One region of the Paenibacillus sp. FSL M8-0334 genome, then DNA from elsewhere that is predicted to be linked to it. Evidence: a T-box and tRNA genes for the amino acid it is inferred to sense, from the RefSeq annotation. Region 1 holds a T-box; the other holds one or more tRNA genes.
The links. The T-box of region 1 lies ahead of MKX64_RS03165 (arginine--tRNA ligase). A T-box ahead of a tRNA ligase gene usually reads a tRNA of that ligase, here a tRNA-Arg.

Region 1 (3,413 bases):
TGCTTCATATCGAATACGACTTCCGTTTGCAGGGCGAATCGAAGCAGGTAGTAGCGAATCGAAGCGATGGCGATTTCTCTGCTGGACAGGCCGTTTTTGTCCGAGCGGCTCGTCTCGATGACCTGCTCCATCTGATCGATCAGGTGGGCGATTTTAATGCCGACGCCTTGTCTGCCGGACATCGCGTAAGAAGATTTTCCATCCGAGACATCGATTCCGAGGTCGGCTGCTGCCGAAGGGCTGAGAGAGACGACGCCGTAGCTGACATGATGCAGCTTCTCAGCCTGCTCCGCATAGCCCAGACTTTCGAGTGCCTGCTTGACCATCGCCTGCGGATATTGCTGACGATAATCGATGACATTGATGACGATATCGGCTTTACCGAAGCTGTGTGGATTCCCGTGACGGCCCGTGCTCCACACGTCTCCCGTAAATTTTTGATACATAAAGTCTTTGTTGATCAGGCCGAACTTCCAGAGATGATAAGCGATGTCCTTGGCGGTGTATGTCAAAATCCCATTGGAACGCACCAGCACCTTCTCAGCGCTGAACTCTGACTCCGGAGAGTCACTGTTTGCCTCGGCTTCCTGCTTCAGTACCCAGCAGCCGGCCAGCTTGCCTGTCTGCTCCTGGTAGAAGTTCGGGGTGCGCTTTAGCTGCTCGAAGGCAGAGGACCAGAAGCCCTCGCGGACAATGCTGCTTTCCCATACCAGCAGGTCATAGTGGATGCCGAATTGTTTCATTTCCTCAAGATGTTCTTTCACGATTCGTTCCGCAACAAGCAGGCCCATCCAGGCAAGGTTGCCGTTGCCTTCTTCGAGCTCGTGAAGCACCTCGGTTCTTTTCTGTGCAAGCTCCGGCGTCGTGTCATATGCTTTGTTAGTCAGGGAGTAGATGTCCCAGCAGTAATCCCCGAACCGGCTATGCGCTTTCGCCAGCGGCGTATGCAGCAAACCGACCACGGTGTCGGCCAGCTGGTTGCCGAGATCATCGATATAATTGTGGGCCTCGACACGGTACCCGGCTTTTTTCATCAGGCGGACGAGCGTGTCGCCGATACAGGCGTTTCTTAAATGGCCGATATGGGCGGACTTGTTGGGATTGATGGAGGTGTGTTCGATGACCACCTTCTCATCCGCTGTGGCTGGCAGCGCAAAAGTCATGTCTGCCCAGGCGCGCCAATTGATACGCAGGTTGATGAAGCCGGGGGCGGCGATGTCGATCGTATGTATTACATGTTTGAAGGCGTCATGTTTGTTTAATTCGTTCTTGATCGCCTCGGCGATGTGCAGCGGAGCCTGACGCAGATGCTTGGCAAGCTGCATGGCGATATTGGTGGAATAATCTCCATGCTCGATGTTCGCGGGCTGCTCGATCCGGGTGATGACCGACTCCGGTCGTGCTGTGCCGGCAGCGAGGCATACTTGGTCCAGCGCTTGCTCCAGTTCACGGATGATCCATTGACTCAGCATTGTAATATCCTCCTATGTCTAGATAAAATGTCGATCCTGAGGAGCGTCCGCATCCATGCAAAAAAGCCCCCATCTCCTAAGAGACGAGGGCTATGCTCGCGGTACCACTCTTGTTGCCAGACACGAGCTGTGTCTGACCGCTTCAATAACCTGTAACGGGGTAAGCCGGGACTTCCTACCACATAGTTCGGAAGACCATCTCCTGGGCCCGCTTCATCGACAGTCTTGTACCGGTTCCCACCTGCTCCGGCTCGCTTGGACTAAGGCTGGCGACTACTCTCCCAATCATAGAAATGTCGTGCTCAAGTTTTTCATAATTATAACCAATCTCCGTGAAAAATCAACAGCCCGTTTCTAATGGGGTTTAACAGCAGTTATTCTGAGCCGCTTGTAATCACCGTAGTAGCTATCCGCATGCCACAGATGGGCTTTAGCGATCTCGCTGATCCGTTGGAATGCTTGATGCCGCTCTTTCACAGAGAAATCGGTGAAGAAGCTGTCTCCGAATTGTTTCAGCCACACGAGGATTCCCTCTTCACCGCCAACCAGTTTAGTCGGACGGTCAAAATAGAATAGGGCGTTCACCCGAAAGCCTGCCATTTCCAATTGTGCTGCATATTCGCCAGGGCTGGGATAGTACCATGGGTTTCGGCTATCGGCATCGATTCCGTAATCGTCTGCGAGGACGGTTTTGATCGCCTGATAGATCTCTTCGATATTGCCCTTGCCGCCAAACTCGGCAACAAACCGTCCGCCTGGTTCAAGCGCTCCGTATATCGAATGTAAAGCTCCGGATGCATCTTGTACCCAGTGCAGAGCTGCGTTGGAGAATACCGCATCATAGCGGATGCTGGTCTGGAACTGCTCGGCATTGCCTTTGATAAAAGGGATGTTCGGGTAGTTTGCTCTGGCTTGCTGAAGCATTTCCGCGGAGTTGTCCATCCCGGTTACCTGCGCTCCGGCAGCTGCGATTTCGCTTGTCAGGGTACCGGTCCCGCATCCGAGGTCCAAAATTCGCTCTCCCTCTTTCGGTGCAAGCAGGGAGATAACATCCTTTCCGTACACTGTGTTAAAAGACATGTGGCTGTCATACTGCTCAGGCTTCCAAATCTGGCTTCTGGCCATGGACAAGACTCCTTTATATTTGGTGTTGTCGTTATTGTGGCATCTTTTTCTTATAATCGGAAATATATAATATCAATCGACCTTATAGTTTTAACCTATAAAAATAGGGTGCGGCCTTGGCCGACTGCGAAGCAGCGCTACCGAAGCGGATGCTCCGACGAACCCCTATCTCGGGGCTCTCATCCCCACGGGACGCAAAAAACACCGCCAATTAGGCGGTGTTTCACTGACGTCCCAGAAGGGATTCGAACCCCTGACCGACGGCTTAGAAGGCCGTTGCTCTATCCAGCTGAGCTACTGGGACACAATTTTTTCAAGCAAAAAATATACTAACATATGGGCGTGGAAAATTCAACAAAAAAGTTTTAGAGAAAGCGAATTGGATGATAATGAGAAGAGAGGGGGTGAAAGGATAGCACAAGGCGCGCTGCTTTCCTTGACCTAAGATGAGAATTTATGATTTTTCCTCGGCGCAGCAGGCTCGTGACCTCCTTGTTTTTTTACTTGGAGCACATATGCTATAATCTAAAATTATGAAAAACGGGATTGGAAAGGAGGTGTCCTTATCAAGGACGCAAACTCCCCAGCACATGAGGATAAAAACGTCATCCTGTTTCCGAAAACGCTGGACTTTTATCAGATTCAGCTGACGGTGATGCTGGAAAACGAACGATACGGGGAGGCCATGGAAATCCTTCGGTTTTTGCTGAAATGCGGCGGGCAGAACGAACGTCACTACCAGGAGTGGGAGGCGCTGCTGGAGTGGCTGGAGGCTGCTTTTCCCGAATCAGCCGGGCTGCAGGGGGATCTCACGCA
Region 2 (3,413 bases), 1.4 Mb from region 1:
TTTTGTAGTGACCTACAACGCAGAGGGGCTGCTCAGCATCTTGACGAGTGAATACACGTATACGGGCGGGGCGCATGGGATGACTTACCGCCAGGGTTATACGTTCTCGCTGGAGGACGGATCGCTGCAAAGCCTCGGGGACGTCATTAACCTGAAGGGTGACGGCAAGAAGAAGCTGAATGATTATGTATTGAAGAAATTCAAAGCGAATGAGGGCTATCTCGGCGGGTTTGAAGGCGTATCGGACGATGCCGATTTCTACCTGAAGGACGGCGCAGCGGTGCTCTTCTTCCAGCTGTATGAGTACACGGCGTATGCTTACGGTTTTCCGGAGTTTGAGCTGAAGCTGAAGGAGTGGAAGTAAGGGCTGCAGTTATGTAAGCAGACTCGTCGAGTACAAGAGTTATGGAAAAAACGGGCAGGCACCGATTCGGCGCCTGCCCGTTTTTTTATGCAAATAAGGTTTCCGGCTGAGTTTACAGTCCTTGCGCCGGAGTTTTCTCCAGAACCTGATCGACGATGCCGTATTCCTTGGCTTCTTCAGCAGTCATGAAGTAGTCGCGATCGGTGTCTTTCTCGATGCGCTCAAGCGGCTGACCGGTACGCTCTGCGAGGATGCGGTTCAGCTTGTCGCGCATCTTCAGAATGCGGCGGGCGCGGATTTCGATATCCGTTGCCTGGCCTTGTGCGCCGCCAAGCGGCTGGTGAATCATGATTTCGCTGTTAGGCAGCGCGAAGCGCTTGCCCTTGGCACCTGCATTCAGCAGGAACGCGCCCATCGAAGCCGCCATGCCGACACAGATGGTCGAAACATCCGGCTTGATGAATTGCATCGTATCGTAAATGGCCATGCCGGCGGTAATCGAACCGCCCGGGCTGTTGATGTAAAGATGAATATCCTTTTCAGGGTCCTCTGCTGCCAGGAACAGCATTTGGGCAATGATGGAATTGGCGACCACGTCATTTACATCGGAGCCGAGGAAGATAATGCGGTCTTTCAGCAATCTGGAATAGATGTCGTACGCCCGCTCGCCGCGGTTGCTTTGTTCAACGACCATAGGTATAAAACTCACGTGGAAAACCTCCTCTTAAGTACAGTCCTCTTTAAAATACTGTTACCGTATTACCCACATGATAAACAATTCAAATCAAAAAGTCAAAGAAAGTCAAACTATCGGGTAAAAAAAAGAGCCATCTCAGGCACTATGCGGGTAAACAGTAATGATGATATGGCGCGCCCGCGAGGAATCGAACCTCGATCTCAGGCTCCGGAGGCCTACGTCATATCCATTGGACCACGGGCGCATAAAAAATTAGCAACGAAATTGATTATACAACAAGTTTGAACAAAAGACAAGAAGTCGTTCAAAAGATTGTTTTTGTCTAGACCCAAGCATCATTTGGCCATAATGTATAAGAATGCCTGAGGCTGAGAAATATACTTTCGGACCCCTTGCAACCTGCATAATAATTGAGTAGAATAAGGGTGGGACTTAAATTGCTTACCCGGGACATTTTACGTCCAACATAAAGAGCGTCGAGACGAAGTTTGCAGGAGTGGAATGCATGCGTGACCTATTAGAAATACAAGAGCAGCTTCTGCCAGATCTCATGGACACTCTTAAACGAAGGTATACGATCCTTCATCAGATCAGGTTGTCTGGAGTTGTCGGACGGAGGACGCTCGCCGGATCACTCGAGATGACCGAGCGTGTGCTCAGAGCGGAGACCGATCTTCTGAAGGCACAAGGTCTGATTGAGATCGAGACGGTCGGAATGCGGATCAGCGATGCCGGCATCTGTTTGCTGGAACAGCTGGAGCCGATGATGAAGGAGCTGTTCGGTCTGGCCCGCCTGGAGGAGAAGATTCGCAAGGCTTATGGCTTGCGTAAGGTTGTTGTCATTCCTGGCGACAGTGAATCTTCCCCGGATGTGAAGCGTGAGCTTGGCCGTGTCGGAGCAAGAACGCTCCTCAGCTATGTTCATAGCGGAGACACGATTGCCGTCACGGGCGGATCAACGCTTGCCGAAGTGGCAGAGCAGATGACCGCGCTTGCCGGCGGCCCTTTGAAGGGAAGCTGGTTTGTACCGGCTCGGGGCGGCCTTGGAGAGAGTGTGGAGATTCAGGCGAATACGATCGCTTCCAAGATGGCCAAACGGGTTGGCGCGGAATACCGGCTGCTGCATGTACCGGATTTGCTGGGCGAGGATGCCTATCAGTCTCTTGTGCATGATCAGCATATTCAGGAGATTGTGCATGTCATCCGTCAATCACGCATTATCATTCACGGCATCGGCGACGCCATGGAGATGGCCCGCAGGCGCAAGCTGGATGACGGCTCGATTGACAGTCTGCAGAAAGACGGTGCCATTGCGGAATCCTTCGGATACTATTTCAGCGAATCAGGTGAGGTCGTACACAAGATGCTTACGCTCGGTCTTCGGCTTGAAGATATTATGCGCACCGAGATCGTCATTGGCATCGCAGGAGGAAGAAGCAAGGGCAAAGCGATCCACGCTGTGCTGAAATTCGGCCATGAAGACATTCTGGTCACGGACGAAGCGGCTGCGCTGGAAGTTATGAAAGAAATAGAGACGCTCTAGCATTAAAGGACCATGGACCAGGATTGAACGGGGTGGAGCGCCTAAGTGCTGCATGCCTGAATGGAGCCTGAAGTGCTGCGATCATATGGAATTGTCCCTTTTTCGCAGGCATTGGCCGCACATTCAAGCTATTGTTGTCATGACTGACCTTTTGGCGGTCTTGAATATATACAAATAAAGCAAATATGGAGGGAACTGCTAATGGTTAAAGTAGGTATTAACGGTTTTGGACGTATTGGACGTAACGTGTTCCGCGCTGCGCTGAACAACAGTGAAGTTGAAATCGTGGCAATCAACGATTTGACTGACGTGAGCACACTGGCACACCTTTTGAAATATGACACAACTCACGGAAGACTGGATGCAACAGTTGAAGCTAAAGAAGGCGCGCTTATTGTAAACGGCCGTGAAGTGAAAGTATTCGCTGAGCGTAACCCAGAAGCTCTTCCTTGGGCTGAATACGGTGTTGAAATCGTGGTTGAATCCACAGGTATCTTCACTGCTAAAGAAAAAGCTTCCGCTCACTTGAAAGGCGGCGCGAAGAAGGTTATCATCTCCGCTCCAGCTACTGACGAAGACATCACGATCGTTATGGGCGTTAACGAAGACAAATACGATCCAGCTAACCACACCATTATCTCCAACGCTTCTTGTACAACGAACTGCTTGGCTCCTTTCGCCAAAGTTCTTGATGAGAAGTTCGGCATCGTGAAAGGCATGATGACTACGGTTCACTCTTACACGAATGACCAGCAAGTACTCGATCTGCCGCACAAGGACCTTCGTCGTGCTCGTGCTGCTGCTGAGAA

Region 2: it has a tRNA-Arg gene. The T-box ahead of MKX64_RS03165 (arginine--tRNA ligase) is inferred to sense a tRNA for this amino acid. The anticodon was not compared.

Annotation. Positions count from the first base shown of each region.
Region 1 covers NZ_JBBOCH010000001.1:706,912-710,324, reverse strand. The annotation lists gene MKX64_RS03165 (arginine--tRNA ligase) at 1-1,472, opposite strand, end outside; T-box leader at 1,549-1,770, opposite strand; gene MKX64_RS03160 (class I SAM-dependent methyltransferase) at 1,827-2,597, opposite strand; tRNA gene MKX64_RS03155 (tRNA-Arg) at 2,828-2,901, opposite strand; gene MKX64_RS03150 (hypothetical protein) at 3,253-3,413, shown strand, end outside.
Region 2 covers NZ_JBBOCH010000001.1:2,145,723-2,149,135, reverse strand. The annotation lists gene MKX64_RS09290 (PdaC/SigV domain-containing protein) at 1-364, shown strand, start outside; gene clpP (ATP-dependent Clp endopeptidase proteolytic subunit ClpP) at 477-1,073, opposite strand; tRNA gene MKX64_RS09280 (tRNA-Arg) at 1,231-1,305, opposite strand; gene MKX64_RS09275 (sugar-binding transcriptional regulator) at 1,567-2,604, shown strand; gene gap (type I glyceraldehyde-3-phosphate dehydrogenase) at 2,806-3,413, shown strand, end outside.